DNA from 3 places in the Paenibacillus sp. DP01 genome. Region 2 is predicted to be linked to each of the others. Evidence: riboswitches for the same ligand, from Rfam matches in the RefSeq annotation. Region 2 holds a riboswitch; each other region holds the start of a gene.
What was found. Region 2 has a riboswitch for thiamine pyrophosphate ahead of ACH59B_RS04890 (ECF transporter S component). Riboswitches for the same ligand answer to the same signal wherever they lie in the genome.
Positions count from the first base shown of each region.

Region 1: another riboswitch for thiamine pyrophosphate. It lies ahead of tenA (thiaminase II); the one in region 2 lies ahead of ACH59B_RS04890 (ECF transporter S component).
Region 3: another riboswitch for thiamine pyrophosphate. It lies ahead of thiC (phosphomethylpyrimidine synthase ThiC); the one in region 2 lies ahead of ACH59B_RS04890 (ECF transporter S component).

Region 1 covers NZ_CP173059.1:4,432,276-4,439,776, reverse strand. Annotated here, with positions in the region: gene ACH59B_RS19420 (arginase family protein) at 1-6, opposite strand, end outside; gene ACH59B_RS19415 (helix-turn-helix domain-containing protein) at 112-453, shown strand; gene thiE (thiamine phosphate synthase) at 868-1,557, opposite strand; gene thiD (bifunctional hydroxymethylpyrimidine kinase/phosphomethylpyrimidine kinase) at 1,554-2,384, opposite strand; gene thiM (hydroxyethylthiazole kinase) at 2,381-3,226, opposite strand; gene tenA (thiaminase II) at 3,252-3,941, opposite strand; TPP riboswitch at 4,074-4,176, opposite strand; gene ACH59B_RS19390 (NAD-dependent malic enzyme) at 4,246-5,967, opposite strand; gene ACH59B_RS19385 (glycosyltransferase) at 6,364-7,485, shown strand; gene ACH59B_RS19380 (hypothetical protein) at 7,490-7,501, shown strand, end outside.
Region 2 covers NZ_CP173059.1:1,079,934-1,087,434, reverse strand. Annotated here, with positions in the region: gene ACH59B_RS04910 (methionine ABC transporter permease) at 1-152, opposite strand, end outside; gene ACH59B_RS04905 (methionine ABC transporter ATP-binding protein) at 145-870, opposite strand; gene ACH59B_RS04900 (energy-coupling factor transporter transmembrane protein EcfT) at 1,010-1,801, opposite strand; gene ACH59B_RS04895 (ABC transporter ATP-binding protein) at 1,776-3,260, opposite strand; gene ACH59B_RS04890 (ECF transporter S component) at 3,260-3,856, opposite strand; TPP riboswitch at 4,161-4,270, opposite strand; gene ACH59B_RS04885 (TatD family hydrolase) at 4,313-5,110, opposite strand; gene ACH59B_RS04880 (polynucleotide kinase-phosphatase) at 5,131-7,501, opposite strand, start outside.
Region 3 covers NZ_CP173059.1:886,696-894,196, reverse strand. Annotated here, with positions in the region: gene acnA (aconitate hydratase AcnA) at 1-2,094, shown strand, start outside; gene ACH59B_RS04015 (DUF1648 domain-containing protein) at 2,160-2,516, opposite strand; gene ACH59B_RS04010 (YitT family protein) at 2,714-3,550, opposite strand; gene ACH59B_RS04005 (hypothetical protein) at 4,057-4,209, shown strand; gene thiC (phosphomethylpyrimidine synthase ThiC) at 4,417-6,261, opposite strand; TPP riboswitch at 6,449-6,560, opposite strand; gene ACH59B_RS03995 (IclR family transcriptional regulator) at 6,678-7,421, opposite strand.

The sequences.
Region 1 (7,501 bases), 2.4 Mb from region 2:
AGTCATTTCTTTCTCTCCTTTACTTCAATTTACGGTTAGTATAAACTGAACGCAAATAAAAACGTAGTACGCACTAATTTGATAGGTACTACCCGAAAGGATAGTGTGAATATGAGTATGGCTGAATTTAAAGGTAAAGTTAAAAACATTCAAGATACACCTTTTGGTTATACAGTGTCAGTTATTGGTGGTAAATGGAAAATGGTTATTATTTATCTTCTGGCCGAAAACCAAGTGGTTCGCTTTAATGATATGAAAAGACAAATCGGAGCTATTACTTATAAAACATTGAGTTCACAGCTAAAAGAATTGGAAGCGGATGGTCTGGTGAATCGGAAAGAGTATCCCCAAGTTCCACCTAAAGTTGAGTACAGTCTTACAGAAAAAGCGGAAACACTATTACCTGTTTTGGAAGGGTTATGTGAGTGGGGAACCAAAAATCAATATAATTAAATATCGTTTTCTAATTGTTCTCGAATGCTATACGAATATTAGAAAAGACGATTGACATATATTTATAGTTAATCAGGTATTCAACGAGCTCAAGTGCACTGGGGATAGGAACGCTTAAAAATCAGTATCATTTGGGGGATGTGATATTTTGACTATGGCAATTATTTTATTTGTAGCGAATATTATACTTATTCTTGTTTCAATCGTTGGTATTGTTCTGCTCATGGGAATATTGTACAGGGGGTACATTTTGCTAGGATTACTTATTGCTGAGAAAAAGAACACAAGAAATCAAGCTGTAAAAGATTAATTTTATGACAACACAGAGCCTCATTTCTACTTTATTAGTGGAAATGAGGCTCTTGCGTAAACAATAAAAGTGACATAATGGGGTGAAGGAAGGGACATAGCATTTTATAGCTTTTGGGACATCCCCGGATGGTTGATGTTTAGCACTACCTTTTTCTTTAATTCCTCTGCAGCAGTTCGAATCTGTTTTGCCTGCGTCACAGCCGAAATCACCGCTACACCATCGGCACCCGCACTTACCACTTCCTCCACACGGTCTATCGTAATGCCACCGATCCCGACGATGGGCAGATCAATTCCCGCTTTGCGCATCTCATGCAAAATGGCTGGACCCTGCACCGCATGAGCATCATCCTTTGAGATGGTGGGATAGATGGGGCCGACGCCGAGGTAGTCCGCACCTTGCAGAATGGCTCGACGAGCTTCCTCAATCGTATGGGCGGAGACGCCAAGGATTCGGTTTCCGATCCGCGTACGCACAGAATCAGCCGATTCATCGTCCTGACCGATGTGAACACCGTCGGCGTTGAGCTCAAGAGCCAGCTCCACATCGTCATTGACGATAAAGGGGATACCAGCGTGGTGGCACAGATCTTGTAGCTGACGCGCAAGTTCAAACATAGGAACCCCTGTTAACGCGCTACGGCCCTTTTCCCGGAACTGGATCATGGTCGTGCCGCCAGCAAGAGCCTCCTGCACGACCCGATTTGGTTCCGCGAGGCAGTTCACGCTTCCAACAACCAGATACATCTGTAAATGCCGGCGCATGATCTCAGGTAATATTCGACCGCTCATTGGAGTATCTCCTGACGACGGCGGTAGGCCCAATGATTGGTTGGACCGTGTCCCTGGCCCAGATACAACGTATCTTCAATCGCCGCCTGAATGAAGGCTCTTCCATTCAAAATAGCTTCCGGTACAGACACGCCTTTCCCTAATTCAGCGGTAATCGCTGCTGAGAACGTACATCCTGTTCCGTGTGTGTGGACAGTTCGCACCCGCTTGCCGCCCAGCTCTGTGAAGGCTGTTCCGTCAAAGAGCAGGTCAATGACCTGACCGCTGTTTTCGCTCTCCTCATCGTGGCCGCCCTTGATCACAACGAATTTGGGACCCCGGCTGCTAATATGTCTCGCAGCTTCACGGCGCCCTTCCATCGTACGAATGCTTATCCCGGTTAAGGCCTCCGCTTCCGGGATATTTGGTGTGACGACCAGGGCCAAGGGGAGCAGGTCGTCGTTCAATGCCTGCACCGCTTCTGGTTGCAGCAGCTTTGCGCCCCCTTTGGCAATCATTACAGGATCGACGACAACCTTTTCCCAGCCGAACTTTCGGATCTGCTCGGCCACAAGACGGATGATGCCTGCATCAAATAGCATGCCAGTCTTTAGGGCGTCGACTCCAAGATCTGATCCTACAGCTTCGATTTGCTGCGCTGTTGCTTCCTGTGGCAACGGATATACACCGTGAACTCCCAAGGTATTTTGTACCGTAATGGCTGTAATAGCCGACATGCCGTATACGCCAAGCTCCTGAAAGGTTTTGAGATCGGCTTGAATTCCAGCGCCGCCGCCGCTGTCTGAACCGGCAATCGTCAGCGCTCTCGGTACATGCACGTCTCTCATCGCGCACCACCTGCTGTAGTTGTTCCAGCTTCACGGATCGTGACATGCCCCTCCAGCGAACCAGTATGTAGTTTGGCAAGCTCGTCGAGGAAGGCAATCTGGAAGCTGCCCGGCCCCAGCTTTGCGGTATGCGCTGCGGCTCGAGAAGCTGCTGCACCGTAAAATGCCAAACCTGCTGTGCCTGCGAGCAGCAGGTTGGGTTCAACTGCTGCAAACGCACCCAACACAGAGGTCAGCAGGCAGCCTGTTCCGGTTACCTTCGTAAGCAGCGCGTCTCCGCCACTAATCAATCGTACTTCAACTCCATCGGTGATGACGTCCTCTTTTCCAGTGATGACAACCATGGTATGGAGCGTTTGCGCAGCCCGAACTGCCAGATCGACATTACTGCTGTCAGCACTGTCGCCTGCATCTACCCCTTTAATTTCTCGGGCTTCTCCGATCAGATGAGCGACTTCGGCTGCATTGCCTCGTACTAGTGAGATGTTAACCTCGTTTAGAATTCGTAGTGCTGACTCGGTTCTAAAGCTAGTCGCTCCTGCACCGACCGGATCTAACAGAACTGGAACACCGTGAGCATTCGCCGATTGTCCAGCAAGGATCATGGCATCCACCAGCTCACGGTTTAGCGTACCGATATTTAACACGACGGCGCCCGCTATTTTGGCCATATCTGCTACTTCCTCGGGTGCATAAGCCATCACCGGGGAAGCCCCTAGTGCATATAGGCCGTTGGCTGTAAAGTTGGTGACCACCACATTGGTTATATTATGAACGAGGGGGTTGCTGTTTTGTACCTTTGTCAGGAGCGCCGAATAACTTTGTTCCCATATATTCATCATGTTTATCCTCTCTCATCTATACTGATTATTCCAAGACCGTAGCGCGCATCTGGACGGGCCATTGTTCCTGCTTATAAGCCATATCCCAGAACATATATTCCAGCTGGCAGCTTAGCATAAAATGCTCAATCATCCGCTCTCGCTCGGCAGCCGTGGCGACTTTCGCCCAAGCATCCACACGCTCTCGATATTTGAAGGTTACATCTTCAATTTGGTTGCCATAGAAGCAAATCCACTCATAGAACGGATGAGACTCGTCTGGTCTTACCTCATCCATTAGCCTGCGTCCAATTTCAAGATATGTCCATGGACATGGTAGCAGCACGGCCATGATTTCCCCAAGACTACCCTCATGTGCGACGGTCAGCATATGGCGGATATAATGATGAGCGGACGGAGCGAGTGGATATCCCTGCATCTCTTCATAGGTGACACCTGCGATAGCACAAAAATTTTGATGCGGATGAACCTCGCTGTTGAGAATAAAAGAGATCTGTTCGTTAAATACAGCCATATCCTCCCGGCTCGTGCTTTTGGAGATCGCGATGCCGTAAATCCGCATGTAGGCGTTCAAATATTCAAAGTCTTGTTTTACATAGTGAATCAGCTGTTCCCTTGTTAAATTTCCTTCAGCAATACCTCTCACAAAGGGATGCTCATAAATGGCTTGAAAAATGCCATCCGCCTGTCGACGGAGCTCTTGCGAAAAACTCATTTCCCCACCTCCAACAAAAATGGAGAACAAGAAGTCCCGTAAGATACAATTCTCGGAACAATGCCAAAAAGCCGCCCCGAAAACTGGAGCGGCTTCAACATAGGTTCAATGCGCAAAAACGCCTGAAACCCTATATAGAAGGCTCCACTTTCCTACGCTAGTACGAACTAGATCAGGTTCAAAGGGTCCAAGATTCATTCTTGTCTCAGCCATAATGGCTCCCCTAGTGGACTTTCCTATTCTTTTGACTAATACTGTACATTTGTTCCTATGTTATGTCAAACTGCTTATGCCTAGTGAAGGATTAGTGAGGGTGATGGATTACACTTTCCACGGCTTTGACCCTCACATATTCCGGTTTCCACATTGCATCCCGAATGGCTTGCTCAATATCTGGAAGGTGTGCCTGAGCTACCTGATCCTGAATTGCGGCCTTTGCTACCGCAACCGCAACCGCAAACGAAACATCACGTAATTTTCGAATATGGGGCAGCAGTGCGCCGCCAAGTTCATTCGAATCTACGGCGTTGGCAACGGCATCAGCTGCTGCGGTAAACATGGAAGGAGTGATTCTTTTAGCCTTGACCACAATCGTACCCAGACCCAGTCCCGGGAAAACAAAGGCATTGTTCGCCTGTCCAATTTCAAATTTCGTACCGTTATAGGTGACGGGCTCAAAGGGACTTCCCGTAGCAATCAATGCTTTGCCATCAGTCCATCGTATCAAATCCTCGGGTACCGCTTCAGCCAGATTGGTAGGATTGGACATGGGCATAATGATCGGGCGTTCCACATGCTTTCCCATTTCCTTGATAATCTCTTCAGAAAAGGCACCCGCTACACCGGAAGTCCCAATTAAGATTGTAGGTTTTACCTGACGGATGATCTCCAACAACGGTATTTTGCCGTCTTCCGATTGGGCCCATGAGCTGATTTCTTCCTTTTTACGCACATATGGTTTCTGATAATCGAGTACATCTTCCATATCGTCCGTTAATAATCCGCGATAATCAAAGGCCCAAAACGACCTGAATGAATCTTCTTCAGGAAGCCCGTCCTCGATCATAGCGCTCCGTATTTGGTCGGCGTTACCGATTCCTGCTGCCCCTGGACCAAAGACAAGTATTTTTTGTTCACGCAGCGGAGTTTTGGTGACACCTACCGCCGAAACAATCGCAGCTAATGTGACTGCTCCTGTGCCCTGGATGTCATCATTGAAGGTGAGAATGTTTTGACCGTATTTCCCTATAATGTGGCGTGCGTTCACGCTGCCCACATCCTCCCAATGCAAAAGCGCCTTCGGGAATTGTGTTAACGTTTTGCTGATAAAGGTATCAATAAATTGATGATAGGCTTCTCCGCGAATTCGTTTATGACGGTTTCCGATGTATAGCGGATCATTCAGCAGCTTCTCGTTATTCGTGCCCACATCCAGTACAATGGGCAGCACCCGCCCGGGATGAATACCTGCCGCAGCTGTATATACAGCAAGTTTGCCAATAGCAATGTTAATTCCCCCGACACCCCAGTCACCAATTCCCAAAATACTTTCTGAATCCGTGACCACGATCAGGTCAACATCCTCACTACGCAAGCCGGAATTATAGAACGCCTGTCCGATACCGTTCGGATGATCTATCGATAAATATACGCCCCCGGGACGGTTGTACTCATGGCTGTATTCTTGAATGGCGGTTCCTACAGTCGGTGTGTAGACTACGGGCAGCATTTCACTCAAATGGTCGGTTAGCAGCCGATAGTAAAGCACGACATTCCGGTTATGAAGGTCGTTAAGTGAAGCATTTTTACGCAGCATGGTGGGTTGTGCCAGGAATTGCTGATATGCCCGAACGCTCTGTTTTTCCAATGAAAGGACAGTGGGAGGAAGAATTCCTTCCAAGCCCAGTTCTTTGCGTTCTTCTTCTGTAAATGCCACCCCTTTGTTCAAAAGAGGGTTTGCTAGGACGTCCTTTCCTCGTAAGGGAGTAGATAATGACCCATCACGATTGACATGAAATGCTTCCATAAAAATACCTTCTTTCCCTATATTTTGATAATTATTCATGATGAAAATGACATGTTGTCCATAGTATGGACGTACAAATTGGTTTTATTCGCCTATCAATCTATGACAAAATGACCATATGTGTGTCTTTTTATTAATCCTATAGAACTATTTTTGTTTTCGGATACACCTTGTAATTCGTATAGTAATAGTCCTAATGAATCGGGTCTAAGTACTCTGTTTTTATCAAATATGAAAATTAGTTTTTCTTCTCTTGAATGCTTATATATCAAGGGATGTGAGCTATTATGTTAAGAAAATATGAAGTATTTGGACATTAATTTAATCTTACTAAGCAAACATTTTTAATTCTTTTTCAACAAAATAGAATTATTCGGAGGAAAAGGAGAGGTTTGTGTGCAGGGACCTATAGCCATTTTTAGCGATAACAACAGGGCTATTGATTATCCCAATGTGATTTGTTTTTACCAATATATACAGTGCGAGGACACGGAGGAAGCTTCAGTCTACGAGGGCGCAAGTTGCTGCCTGATAGATTATAGGGAGCCGGGGCAAGCCGTGCGAAAAGCTAATCAGATCCGTAGCCAATTTCCACAAATGCCATTGCTATTGGTGACGGATGTAACCTTTCCGTTCAGTGATCAGCATATGGTGCAGATTATCGGAGTAGGCCGATTGCGTCTGCTATTTTGGCAAGCCAATGATACCGAAGAAATACTTTCTGAAATACAAAGCTTGCTCTATCCCGAGTATTCGACTAAAAGCCAACATGTTGCATTCATCTTGTCTGTGTATAACGAAGAGAAACGTTTTGTTCATGTCAAAACCTTTGCTGAGCGACTGCAAGCCTTTATCCGCAGCCATATTATAGAGGGTTCGATTTATCTCATTGATGATGGTAGCCACGATGGCACGAATGCCTTGATTAAAGCGCTGGAGGCAGCAACGGACTTGTCCGTAAACCGGATTAACCAGAACTTGAGTCCACTGCTTCAAACAAGGGAATTGGGACGCAATACGCGCAAGGCAGGGACGTATCTGGAAGGAATGCGGACCATCGGTGCGGATTACTACGTATTTGTGGACGCGGACGATTCCTTTTTTATTGAGGATATTGCCAGAATGATCAATGTTGTTCAACAGGGCTACTATGATGTTGTGATTGGAACCAAAGATATGACCGCCGAGAATCGTTCTTTATTGCGATCTATCGTCAGCTTTGGCAAACGGGTCGTCTCTCGCCCCTTTTTACCAACCGGTGTAGTAGATTCCCAGACGGGTCTTAAAGTGATGAGCTCGGTTGCCGTGAAGCGGATGTTTCCACATTTGAAGGAACAACTCGGACTAGCGCTGGATCTGGAGATGATGTTCATTGCCAAGCGACTTCAGCTCCGTGTGCTGCAACTACCCGTCAAATGTATTGACCGAGATGGCTCGCACATTCATGTCTGGAAGGATTCCATTCGTTTTTTGCGCTCTATCATTGAGATTTGGCGACTGGATCGGCGGGTGAGATAACCACGTGAACAACCGA
Region 2 (7,501 bases):
TGCCCTTTACCACACAAATATAAAATCGTTCCTGCCGGAAGCCCTAACAGTACAGCTGCTGCGATAGAAATCCCCACCATGATAAACGTCTCCCCGATGGCTTTCCATATCTCTGACTGATACTGTGCAATGATGTTCAACATGTCATTCATCAGCTTCACCTGCTTCCAAGGTTGAACCTACCATAGGGTCAGCTACATGTTTCGTTGAAAGTAATTTCCCGTCCCGCATTTCGGATACACGGGTACAAATATCGCGTACCACGTCCATATCGTGTGTGACGATTACAATCGTAACTCCCAGTTCACGGTTGATCTCCCTTAACACGCCCAGAATATCAGCGGTCGTCTGCGGGTCAAGGGCTGAGGTCGGCTCATCACAAAGCAGCACCGCAGGGCGATTCGCCAATGCTCTGGCAATCGCCACACGTTGCTTTTGGCCTCCGCTCAGTTGTGCCGGATACTGTTCTGCCTTATCCGCTAAACCAACGAATTGCAGGCATTCGCGCACGCGTTCCGCTCGCTCTTTTTTCGCGACACCTGCCAGCTCCAACGGCATTGCTACATTTCCACTTACCGTCCGATTATGAACAAGATGATAATGCTGAAAAATCATCCCTATGGATCGCCGCGCTTCACGGAGACGTTTTTCCGGCATGCGAGTCAGATCTTCCCCGTTCACAACCACGTTTCCCTCATCCGGCCTTTCCAATACATTCATCAACCGGAGCAACGTAGACTTGCCGGCACCGCTGGCACCTATGATACCGTGAATTTCCCCTTCCTCCACTTGAAGAGACACGGATTGAACCGCATGAAATGGGCCGCTTGAGGTGGTATAATGCTTGTTTACCTGATGCAGCGTAATCATGAAACTTGGCCTCCTGATGATCCATTACTGCGGGAAAATGTAATAAGCCCGCCAGCCCAGGCGGGTCTGTACGAGCCGTCAATTCCCATTGCATTAATATACCACAGAGCAGAAATCGGGCAAAGCCTTTTGACAACAATTAACGTACATCCCATACCCCCACATAAGGAAAGCAGGTACCAAGTCCCCAAGCTAGCATCAGCAGCACCACAAAATACAAAATAAATATAATATCTACAGCCGAATAGCCGATCGCATAATAATACGTACGCTTGGTTTCATTAGCAAAGCCCTTGGCTTCCATGGCTATAGCAATGCGCTGCGCACGCCGGATACTTTGAGCGAGCAGCGGAATTGCGTACCTGCGCAGCGTGGCATACATATTCCATTTGGACACATGCTGGTGCAAACCTCGAATACGGTGGGCATGTCTCAAAGCCTGAAATTCCTCCAGCATCATCGGCATCAACCGCATAGCTGCCAAAAAGCTGTACGCATACTTGGGAGGGAGCTTCCATTGCTGCATCAGTGAATAAAAAAGGCTCACCGGACGAGTCGTTAAACCAAACAGCAACCCTGCTGCGGCCATACTCAGTGCACGAAAACCCAGATGCATCCCTCGGAAAAAGCTTTCCTGCGTAATATGGATCAGGCCCCATGTCCACCAGGTCGTCACTCCCTTGCCAAACATCATCATGCCTGTTGAGGTTGAAATAAACACCAATATAAAGGGAGATCCGTACAGCAGCAGCCGCTTCCATGGATGGCCTGACCAGACAAGCAACAGCAGCATAGTACATGTAACATTAAACATAACGTTCGGATCATGGATGACTATAACGATCACAAACAGCAGGGAAAACATCACTAGCTTTAGGCCCGGATTCACACGATGCAGCCATGTTTCATGATGAGGAAAGGACAGGCTCATACCGTAGCTCTCCTTTCTGAATCCGCCATATATCGGTACAATATCGACGGACAATTTCCGGGTCATGCGTAACCATCACAATGGCCGTGCCTGCCGCTCTCAGCTGTTCCAACATATCCAGCATGACAAAGGTATTACGCGCATCCTGCCCAAAAGTCGGTTCGTCCAGCAGCAGCACTTTCGGCTCACGGATCATAGCCGTAGCAATACTCAACCGCCTTTTTTGGCCCAGCGAGAGCTGATACGGATGGCGTTCATCCAGTCGCTCCAATCCGAACTGCATAAGCATTCGATCCACTCGTTCCCTGCACTGTTCAGCGGTAAACAAACTCTTGGGTAACGAATACTCCAGTTCACTTCGCACGGTGTTTGCTACAAATTGCAGCTCTGGATTTTGAAACGCGAACCCAATGCGCTCAGCCAGTTGCTCCGTATTGCCTGCCTCAGCTCCGCACACGCGATAACGCCCCTGCGTGTGAAGTAAGCGCATCATAGAGAGCAGAAGCGAGCTTTTGCCAGCCCCGTTTTCACCGACCACACCAATCCAGTCGCCAGGCTTCACCTGCGCTTGCTCCACATAAATGACTGAGCTCCCTCCCCGAAGTCCGCTAAAATGTTCCAACTCCAGCAAATTTGTTGTACATGCTGAAGTGGACGGACTATCCGCAAGCAACGCATCATTCTGCTGCGTCATAGAATCATTCCAACGTGGTGAAGACGATTCATCCCATACTCCCGGATACCACACGCCATACTCGGATAATGCTTGTCGGTGTATATGAAATACTTCTTCCGCCCTTCCGTCCGCAATAATCTCCCCTTGAGCAGAAAGCACCACAATCCGATCCACATCCTGGACAATTTCATTAATTTTATGCTCTACAATCACCAGCGTCTGGTCTGCCGAAATGTTGCGAATGGTATCCCACACCTGTGTAGTACCTTCCTCGTCCAACAAGGCTGTCGGCTCATCCAGAAAAAGCACTTCCGGCTCCATAGCCAGCACCGATGCAATCGCCAGCCGCTGTTTCATTCCTTGTGACATGCTGGCAATGGGCAGATGTATATCATCCGTTGGAAGACCAACCTGCATTAGCAGCTCGCGAATACGGGATGGCATCTGCTCCCTTGGAACCTGCTTATTTTCCAATACAAAAGCCAGTTCCTCGTCTGCATATGACATACAAAATTGTGTGTCGGGATCTTGAAATACAATACCAGAGAGACTCGGGATCACGGCAGCATCGTATTTCATAGGCACTTCTATCGTGCGTGGAATCAGACCGCTCAGCACCTGAAGCAGCGTTGATTTGCCGCATCCGCTCGGCCCCAGTAGCAGCAGCTTTTCCCCTTTGCGAACAGATAAGGACATATTGTGAAAAAGCAGCTCTTGCTCACCGGGGAATTTCAACCGAAGACGGGTGATCGAAGCCACCACATCTTCGTTGGTCGGACTCATCAATCCAGCCCCTTATAATCTTGTTCCGTTGCCGGTCTCAAACTTCGCGTAACGCCGGTTACTTCCAATGCCTTAGCCAGATAGAAAGCGAATATTCCAGCAATCACAATACTGCCAATCATCCGAAATCCAATATACAAAACATAGTTCCAGGTCGATAGCTGATCAATATACCCATAGCTGAAGTCTAAAATCAGAGAAGTGACAGCCGCTCCTGCCGCAGCTAGTGAAGCAACCCACAGGTTGGCGTTCCGATACAGAAAAATCGCAAAGAACAGCTCCGCTCCCAAGCCTTGCAGCAAACCGTAGTACAAGGTGGACATGCCCCATTCACTTCCCAAAAAAGCACTGACGGTTGCCGCGGCCACCTCTGCCAAAATCGCGACTCCCGGTTTGCGAATGATAAGATAAGCGAACGTGCCAGCCATAAACCACATGCCATACATCAGTTGCTCGGCGTGCAGACCGAATGGTTTCATCAAATCATAGGCAGGTCCCCATATTTTGTAGACCAGCCCGAATACCACGGAGATTACAATCGTGACCAAAATATCAGTCAGCTTCAGCCCTTTGGACGCTCTTACATTCGTATTCATTGTTGATACGCTCCCCTTTTTCTTTAAAATAGGCCATTTGGCCATAAAAAAAAGCCTGTCCGGAGCTGAATCTCCAGGCAAGCTTTATGCGCAGTCATAAAATGATCACCATACATTATCAGTTGTCGACATATCTCATATAGCACAGCATTCTACTGCACTGAAACCAAGCCAAAGTCAGGTACAGAACAAGACACGCTTGTCCGTCTGCAACTTTTTACAGACTGTAGCTCATTAACTTGATATAGGATATGAAACGTATCCATCGACTAGCCGCCGCTAATCGGCGGTATTCCTGTTTCTTGTAAGGTGTTCTAGGTTTCTCTACGCTGGCATTACCCAGATCAGATTTCACGGTCGGCGGCAAGGGCCACCCTCTCAGCCTGACTATCTCAAGCTCCCGACAATGCTTTTTAATTCACTATAATATATACCACATCCATGGCTTTGACAATCCTATAATCCGAAGAAACGTTTGGCCGTTTCCGTCGTCGCAATTTCGATCTCCATCATGCTGCGGCCTGTGCACTCGGCAATCGTAGCGGCGATGTGAGCGAGATACACCGGCTCATTACGCCCTTCTTTGGGCTTCACGGGCAAATTACGCGGGGTCAAAAATGGAGCGTCCGTTTCAATCATCAACCGGTCCAATGGAATATCCCTGACCAGCTCCCGCAGATGCTTGCCGCGCCGTTCATCACAGATCCAGCCCGTAATACCGATATACAGTCCCATCTCCACATACGTATGCAATTCCTGTGCAGTACCGGTAAAACAATGCACCACCGCTTTATCAACAAGCCCCTGATGCTCTCGCAACATAGCGACAAAGTCCTCATGCGCATCTCGTTCATGCAGGAATAAAGGCATATGCAGCTCCCCCGCCAGTTGAATCTGCTCTCCAAACCATCGGCGCTGTACATCACGCGGAGAAAAATCACGGTTATAATCCAACCCGCATTCCCCTATGGATACGACCTGCGGCTGAGCCGCAAGTTGGCGGAGCTGCTGAATTGTATCGGTGCTGCAACTTTTGGCATCATGGGGATGCACGCCAGCCGTCGTGTACAGTTTACCCGGATAACAAGCCGCATACTGAGCAGCCTCCCGACTACTGCGGACACTGGTTCCAGTAATAATCAACGGTGTAATTCCTACAGCCGCTGCTCTCTCTACCACCTGTTCCCGATCTGCATGAAACGAACGGTGCATCAAGTTCACACCAATATCAATTAACGGTGTACTCCTATCCATCTCAATCCCTCCTTCGCAAACTACAATCTCGGATCAATCGGCTCCGATTCCAGAGATAGCGCAGCAAGGACGCATTCATGAATACGATCCACCGTATCCTTGCGGACAAAACGTTCTACGCCCTCCATACCAAGCGCTCCTTCCATCAGGGCATGACGCTCCTTTTTGTTCGTTCGGCGCTGCTTCAGACGCTTTAAATTCTCAGGGGCAAGATAATCCATACCGTAAATGATATGCAAATACTTCCGGCCTCTCACCTTGATTGCAGGCTGAATCATCTTGTCCCGATTTTTCATCAAAAAGCGTTCCGGCTTGATCACAATGCCCTCATGACCATCCTCTGTCATCTCGTTCCACCAGCGGATAACCTCTTCCTCGCTTGCTTCGTCCGTGATGACCCGATACTCTGTCTCCATAAACAGCGAGGACAGTCCTGCTAGCTCCCGGTTGTGCTCCATATGCCAAAGATGAGATTGGTCAAAAAACGTCCGGCCGCTGTGGGCCAGTGTATGAAACGGTGCAATACGAATTTCATCCAGCCCGTCTACATCCCAGCAATATTTTTGAAAAGCTTCTTGGAACGTTACGGCATTGCCATATTTCCGTTCCATTTCCTCTAGCCAGTCTCCAACCTCCCGGCCTGCAACCTCCGCCTGCTTCAGCTTGTCTACCAGCTTACTGCGATCCAGCAGAGCTGCCTCACCCACATGCGCATACTGTGCAGCAATCAGTTCCCGAGCCTTGAGATTCCACGGTACTATTTCCGCATCCAGCAACACGAAATCCGTCTGATTCCGCTCAAAATACCTGGCAGTCTGTAGATCGGCATTCAGCTTTTCCAGGACCTGCTTCGCAAGGCCTGGTCCAAAGAAAGGGCGGCCGCTGCGGCTGTAGATCGTGCCTAATGTCGGGTATCCTACATATTCGACAGCAGCCTGTTCGTTTTTGAATAATAGCAAAATCGCCCGGCTACCCATATGCTTTTTCTCCGCTACCATCGTTTGTACGCCTTGACCACGATAATAAGCCAGCGCCTCACGCGGATGCTCCAGATATCCTTCTTCTGCGGAAACCGTGGGAGCAGGACTCATAGTTGGTGGAATGTACACCAGTTCCTCCATCGGTACTGTCACATGTGACACGGTATCTATAGCGGATTTGACCCATTCTCCTTGTACTCGCACTTCGCCATACGATTCCGTTAGTACGCTGTAACCAGCGATGAGCTTACGTAAATTCGGCGGGGAAAACCGTTTTTTCTGCCACCTGACAAGTGGGCTATCGGGGTCATTCGCATAATTCTCATGAGCCGGAACGCTGACAAATTCCTTTTCCGGATAACGATAAGCGGTCAGCATACCGCCAAATACCACACCCTGATCAATATTCACCGTCTGGTTCACAATCGTAGGCTGCGGTCTCGGATCATGTCCCCATACTACTATTTCTCCCGATTCATGGTCTACGAACCAATCTTTGCGGATTGGTTTTCCGTCTGCATCCTGACCATCCGTATCTCCATAACGACAGTAATCAGAAATACGTGCCGACTGTTTGCCAATAAAATGATCCTTAATCCCCGCATGAGTCACAACCAGGTGTCGCAACCCATTTCTGCCGAAAATTAGATGAGAGGGCGCATTTAGCAGAAAATCCCTCAGCTCGCCTCTAAGCTGTTCCGCTGCTGCCTTGCCCACCTTTTGTTCATATTGAACCAGTTCCTCTGCGAATCGTTCATCTCCATGATTGAGAGTTACTTTTCTTCCATCAAGATAACGACCGATTTTCCAGCCATGATTGCTATCAATCATGTAGGCGAGTCCGGCATCCACGTGCTTTTTCCAAAACTGCACCGCTAGTAACGATTCTGGGCCACGGCTCATCACATCCCCAACGGATACCAGTCTTCTGCCTTCTGGATGATGGTATAGTCCTTCCGTATCTTCCATATATCCGAGCCGCTCTAACACCTCCAGCATCTCCCGGTAGCACCCGTGGATGTCACCAATGATATCAATGCCTGCACCTATATCATGAAACAGCGGCTGAGCACGGCGGGCGAAGTTAAGCTTTTCTACATCCTTGAGGACATAACAAGCGTTAAAACCTTCTTCCCGAATACCGCGCAGGTTCCGCTTTAACAGCTGTGCCTGCTGCTTGACCCGTTGGCGACCACGCGGATGCGCCCTACCTGCATCACGTTCCAGCAGCACAGATTCGGGTACATCCAGCACCAGAGCCATCACAGGTACATGCGCCTTGGCTGCCAGCTGTACATATTTCTGGCGATCCTCAGCATACAGATGGGTGGCATCCACAACCGTCAGCTTATTCAGACGACAGCGCATAGCCAGAATGGTATCCATCGCCTCAAACGCCTTGGCTGACATT
Region 3 (7,501 bases), 190 kb from region 2:
GATTCCCTTGTGGGAACGGACTCCCATACGACGATGATTAACGGACTCGGTGTCGTAGGCTGGGGTGTCGGCGGGATCGAGGCAGAGGCGGGTATGCTGGGGCAGCCGCTGTATTTTGTCACTCCCGATGTGATCGGCTTCAAGCTGACAGGTAGCCTGTCGGAAGGAGCTACCGCTACCGACCTGGCGCTGACAGTCACGCAAATGCTGCGTAAAAAAGGCGTGGTCGGCAAATTCGTAGAATTTTACGGCCCAGGTCTGGCCAACATTAGCTTGGCTGACCGTGCGACCGTGGCCAACATGGCACCGGAATACGGCGCAACGATCGGCTTTTTCCCGGTTGATGCCGAAACGCTGGCTTACCTGCGCAGCACTGGACGTTCCGATGAGCAAGTCAGCCTTGTAGAGGAATATTACAAAGCTCAAGGCATGTTCCGCACATCCGATACCCCAGACCCTGTGTTCAGCGATACGCTTGAGCTAGACCTGGCTTCGGTTGTACCGAGTCTCGCCGGACCCAAACGTCCGCAGGACCGTGTTGAGCTAAGCCGCATGAAAGAAACCTTCGAAGGCATTATCCGTACCCCGGTAGACAAAGGCGGCTATGGACTGAGCGATGAAAAGATCGCACAGAAGGTTCCACTGACCCATCCGGACGGCTCCACCAGTGAGCTGGGTACTGGCTCAGTCGTGATTGCAGCGATTACAAGCTGCACGAACACCTCCAACCCAAGCGTTATGCTAGGCGCGGGCTTGCTCGCCAAAAAGGCAGTACAGCGCGGGCTCAAAACGCCAGGCTATGTTAAAACAAGCTTGACACCAGGCTCGCTTGTCGTGACGGAGTACCTGCAAAAAGCCGGGCTGATCGAACCGCTCGAAGCCCTCGGCTTCCATGTGGCAGGCTATGGTTGCGCGACCTGTATCGGTAACTCTGGACCCCTTCCTGACGAAGTGAGTCAGGCTATTACAGACAATGATCTGACCGTTGGCGCAGTTATTTCCGGTAACCGGAACTTTGAAGGACGTGTGCATGCGCAAGTCAAAGCCAACTATCTCGGCTCACCGCCACTGGTAGTCGCTTATGCTCTCGCCGGCACGGTAAATATTGATATGGTGAACGAACCACTCGGTTACGATCAGGACAATCAGCCTGTCTACCTAAAAGATATCTGGCCTACTTCCGAAGAAATCAAGGAAGCGATCAGCCTGTCTCTGAGCCCGGATATGTTCCGTCGCAAATACGAAAATGTATTTACAGCCAACGAAAAATGGAATTCCATTCCGGTTCCTGAAGGCGAACTGTATGAATGGGATGAAAACTCAACTTATATTCAAAATCCGCCATTCTTTGAAGGGCTTCAGGATGGTGTGCAGGATATCAAGGAAATCCGTAATGCCCGTGTACTTGCCTTGCTGAATGATTCGGTCACGACTGACCACATCTCACCAGCAGGCAACATCGCCCCTTCCAGCCCGGCAGGACTGTACTTGAAGGAGCATGGTGTAGAGCGCAAGGACTTCAACTCCTATGGCTCCCGTCGCGGTAATCATGAAGTCATGATGCGCGGTACATTCGCCAACATCCGTATCCGCAACAATGTAGCTCCAGGCACCGAAGGCGGTGTGACCAAGTACTTGCCTACAGATGAGGAAATGTCCATCTATGATGCGTCCATGAAATATCAGGCAGCCGATCAGAACCTGATCGTCATCGCCGGCAAGGAATACGGCACAGGCAGCTCACGTGACTGGGCAGCCAAAGGTACGCTGTTGTTAGGTGTTAAAGCCGTCATTGCAGAAAGCTTCGAGCGGATTCACCGCAGTAACCTGGTCGGTATGGGTGTACTGCCGCTGCAATTCCAGGAAGGCTATGGCTGGTCCAGCTTGGGCCTGAACGGTCGCGAAACCTTCGACATCCTCGGCATTGACAATGACGTGAAACCAGGTCAAGAACTTACGGTTGTAGCCAAACGCGAGGATGGCACCAAGTTCGAATTCCCGGTCACTGCTCGTCTGGACAGCACCGTTGACATCGACTACTACCACAACGGTGGTATTTTGCAAACCGTACTGCGTCAAATGATTCAAGCGTAATGATCGAGTGAATAATGAAAATCCCCTCTCAAATGCGGTGTAAACTGCAATGGAGAGGGGATTTTTTACATGCCCGAAGCATTCAGAAGAAAACACATGCCTATGGTCGAGAATACAACAGATATAAGAACTGTAATGAGACCAGGCAGGCTTTTCAACATTTCAGAGCCTTCTTGGCTCTTGAATCGACGTCTGAGAATAGGCTGAAGCAAAAGCATAATCATAAATGATATGAGGCTAAGTCCACATAACAACCATACCTCAGGAGAGGATTTGTCAACAAAACGGTCAGCCACCCCATTAAAACCGTAGTGGATTGCTACCTTTCTGGGCATTGTCGGATACATGAAAAGGTAGATGACGAAAGGCAAAGCGGACACAAGAAAGGACAACATATTAAAAATATTTAATCTATTTCGCATGGAAGTTCTCCTTTTAGAGCTGATTTAATTCATATTATACACATATCAGCAATTTATATTTTTATATCCACGGCTAAGTAAAAGAGAAATTATGCGATTAGCAAAAGACATTCTCACTGCTAAATGCAAAAAAGCCGATCCTCTCAGGACCGGCTTGCCACTGTATTCTCTTATATCCTTGCCTTCGCATTGCTAAATTACTTCGAAATATCCAAAAAGCCCTCTCCGAATACGTCCCGTACGTCATGAATGGTGATAAATGCTGCTGTATCGATAGCTTTCACAATCTTTTTAAGCGCTGACACCTCTTGTTTGCTAATGACGATATATAAAACTTCTTTTGGATTTTTGGTGTAATATCCGTGGCCTGACAGGACGGTGACTCCACGATCCATTTGTGTAATGACCATCTCGGCAATTTTGTCTTGATGCTCCGAAATAATCATGACCGCTTTTTTCGGATTCAATCCTTCAATCATGAAATCCATAACTTTCGTACCGACGTACAAAATAACGATAGTTAGCATTAATTTTTCCGGGCCAATAATAAAGTAGGAAGAGAAGGCGACAATCAGATCAAAAAACAACAAGGCATAGCTGATATTCCAATCCAGATACTTGTTGGCAATCCGGGCTAAAATGACCGTTCCTGCCGTTGTACCACCGACCCGTACAATTAAGCCAATGCCGACCCCTACCAAAACTCCGGCAAATACGGCATTAATCGTCGGCTCATGCGAATCAATCCGCCAGTTGACTGTTAAATGTAAAAACAGCGAGTTAAAAGCGACCGCAATTATAGTATACAGAGTCGTTCTCTTGTCCAAAAATTTATATCCGACAATCAGCAGCAAGCCATTAATGACCAGATTGACGATCGAGGGAGACCACTGAAACAGGTAGTACAAGATGATCGTGACCCCTGTAACGCCCCCCTCGCCAAACTCATTCGGGATCACATACAGATTAACAGCCAGCGCGAAAAAAAACGCACCCAGAATAATAAATACGATATCTGCAATACTTTTTTTCATATATGCTCTAATCCTCTCTCTAACATTTCAACGGATGAATTGCCAGATGGATTGGCTGACTCTTCTTGCCAAAATACGCTGACAACCAGTTCATGGTATCCACTACCCAACATAAAGTCAATACAACTTTGACACTTTAATTCGCCACCAGACTGCCTTAGTCCAACCTTAGAATTCCGCAAAATTCCGCTAATACAAGGTTATTCGACAAAAAAACACAATCCCGACTACTAAACTGAGAAAACGGGCCTCTAGCCCTTGTTTAGGCCCTAGGCACATTTTCCCCTAAAATGACCATCCTCCTAATACACATTTTGGACACATACGACCATCTTCCTGTTTTATGTCAAAAGCGTTTTACTTTGGATAAATGCGGGTATAATGATTGAAACATTACCAAGCAACCTACACGGCATTACGACATCAAGTACATATACATAGTCCTATACAGACGTCCTAAGCAACTCAATCTGAATTTGACAAAATGGAATTGGAGGAATGACCACATGAATACAATGAACTTAACTGTCCACACCCTGATGCCTTTTCACCACCAATACCAACGTGCCAACGCGGTGAGTATGCAGAAGAAAGAAGACAGCTCGGAGAAGAAGCTCAGCTTTCAGGACATTTTGAATGAAAAAATGGGTAAAAAATAAAGCTCCGTTAATCCGGTAGCATGATCCCGCTTTACATAAGCTGAAAAGCCGTAGTTTTCTACATCGACTGTAGAGAACCACGGCTTTTTGTTACTCACGCGTTTCTAAACCTTGCTCATACGTTTATGGAAATAAACCTCTGACGAGCTTAACTGTACTTTTCGTTGAGGCTTCCCAGTTGATTGACTTTTGTATCGCTACCGATTTTTACTGCCCAGCTTCCCGATACTGCTCTGCCTTCTCTCGCATCCCGGCGGCAACGGCTTCCTCAGTATTCAGTCCCTTATCGGCCGCATAGGCACGAATGTCCTGCGTGATACGCATACTGCAAAACTTGGGACCGCACATCGAGCAAAAGTGGGCTTCCTTGGCCCCCTCTGCTGGTAGCGTTTCATCATGGTAGGACAATGCCCGCTCAGGGTCAAGCGAGAGATTGAACTGATCGCGCCAGCGGAATTCAAAACGCGCCTTGGACAAAGCATCGTCCCGCTGCTGTGCCCGCGGATGACCCTTCGCCAGATCGGCAGCATGTGCGGCAATTTTGTAGGTAATAACTCCTTCGCGGACATCATCCTTGTTCGGCAGACCCAAGTGCTCCTTCGGCGTAACGTAGCACAGCATGGACGTCCCGAACCAACCGATCATCGCCGCCCCGATAGCTGAGGTAATATGATCATATCCTGGTGCGATATCCGTCGTCAGCGGCCCTAAAGTATAAAAGGGGGCTTCCTTACAAATCTCCATTTGTAAATCCACATTCTCCTTGATTTTGTGCATAGGGACATGTCCTGGCCCTTCAATCATGACCTGGACATCATGCTTCCATGCAATTTGCGTGAGCTCGCCCAACGTCTCTAGCTCTGCAAATTGTGCTTCATCATTCGCATCATAGATACTCCCTGGACGCAGACCATCCCCGAGAGAAAAGGCCACATCATAGACTTTCATAATTTCACAGATTTCTTCAAAATGCGTATACAAAAAGTTCTCCTGATGGTGTGCAAGGCACCAAGCTGCCATAATCGACCCGCCCCGGGATACAATTCCCGTCATTCTATTCGCCGTCATCGGTATATATCGCAGCAATACACCCGCATGGATCGTAAAATAGTCCACTCCCTGCTCCGCCTGCTCAATCAGCGTGTCTCGATACAGCTCCCACGTCAGCTTCTCAGCTTCGCCGTTCACCTTTTCCAGTGCCTGATATAGCGGCACCGTTCCAATCGGTACGGGAGAATTCCTGATGATCCATTCGCGCGTCGTATGGATATTACGGCCTGTGGACAGGTCCATGACGGTGTCTGAGCCCCAGCGTACAGCCCAGGCCATCTTCTCCACTTCCTCCTCGATGGAGGACGTAACCGCGGAATTTCCAATGTTTGCATTGATCTTTACGTGAAATTGGCGCCCAATGACCATGGGTTCGCTTTCCGGGTGATTGATATTTGAAGGTAAAATAGCTCGTCCAGCCGCCAGCTCCTGTCGTACAAACTCGGGCTCTACGCCTTCGCGGATCGCCGCAAATTCCATTTCAGGCGTAATGATCCCTTGCCGCGCATAGTGCATTTGCGTCACAGTACGCCCTTGCGAAGCCCGTAGCGGACGGTTGGTCACGCCGGGAAATTCCACTGTCTCCCGTTTGGAGCCGGGTTTCAGTCCATTATCCTCCGGCTTGATGGCGCGGCCCTCATAAGCCTCCACATCTCCCCGTTCCAGTGCCCAAGCTCGCCGTAATGGTGGCAATCCCTGACGGATGTCGACCTGGTAGGCTTCGTCCGTCATCGGACCGCTGGTATCATACACACGCAGTGGCTCATGATGCTCGGTGCCCTGCGGCGTATGTGTGGGTTGTAGCGCGATTTCACGCTCAGGCACAGCAATATCCGGCCGAGAACCTTGAATATACACCTTACGGCTCCCCGGAAAGGGCTTTAGCCCACTGGCTTGCTCCGCTTTGGCCTTCTCTCCCTCCACTTCTATTATTCCCGCCAATCCTGCATCTGCTGATTTCATTCCTGTTTCTTTTGTTCCTTTTGTTTCTGTCGGTTTCATGATCCATTCCTCCCGTATCGTTGAAATGACACACCGATCCGGAACCATTCCCAGGGTGGCGCTGATCTATGCAAAAAAGCCGGTTCCCTAGGGAACCGGCTAATCAAACGAGACAGCTATCCAAACCGATCGCACGTGGAATAATCATATTCCAATGCGCGGTCGTAGACAGCAGCTGCGTATACATTTCAATGGCCGATTACTTCCCTACGCTGGTATGATCCAGATCAGGTGCAAAGGGTCCGGAATCTTGCCTGATTCCATCTCAGCCCGCATTACAGGCTCCCCCAGTAACTGTGATAATTTCTATTCACATGAATTGGCGGCTATAACAAACATCCCGCCATCTCTATCAGACTACTTTAAATTTATAGCTTTGGCAACCCTTGTATGATTTCCTTTTGTATTGATTACTGTCACGGAAGCATAAGCCCCATTTCCTTGGCTGCTTCGATCAAAATCGGTGCAAACTCATGCAGCGTCTCGGGCGCAAGTCGACTGACCGGGCCGGATACAGATAAAGCCGCCGTGACCTGTCCCTTTCGGTTCACAATAGGCGCGGCCACAGCCGCAGCTCCTGGCTCACGTTCTTCATAGCTGGTCGCATAGCCCTTCTCACGAATGTCCTGCAGCTGGGCTTTATAAACCTCCGGGTCTACCGAAGGTGGCCATTCTTCACTGCTTAGCAAAACCTCCAGCTCCTGCGGTGGCATAAAGGCCGCCAGCACCTTGCTGGAGGCTCCCACAGCCAGCGGCATACGCGCACCCACAGGCGCAACCCTGCGGATCGCCTGATTGCTCTGCACGGCTTGTATGCGAATACGCATGCTTCCATCCCGCAGGTACAAGCTGACCGTTTCCCCTAAGCGATCACGCAGTCCTTCCATTGCAGGCTGTAACAACACCGCCGGCTCATCGCTTTGGGACAGATGCGTGGACAGCTCCCATATGCGAAAACCAAGCCTATATTTTTCCGTTTCGGCATTCCGAACGACAAATCCCCGATCCTCCAGCGTAGTCAAAAGACGATGAACAGTGCTTTTATGTAGACCAATTTGGGAGGCAATCTCCGTTAGACCAAGATCAGATTCTGCGGTAAAACACAGCAGTATATCAAGTGCACGCTCTACAGCGCGGACGGTTAATTTACGGTCTTCCATCGTGAACCGCTCCTCTTGTATCCATATTCGTTTCACACTATGAAACATGGTTACATAAATTATATAGAATAGTCGCGGCT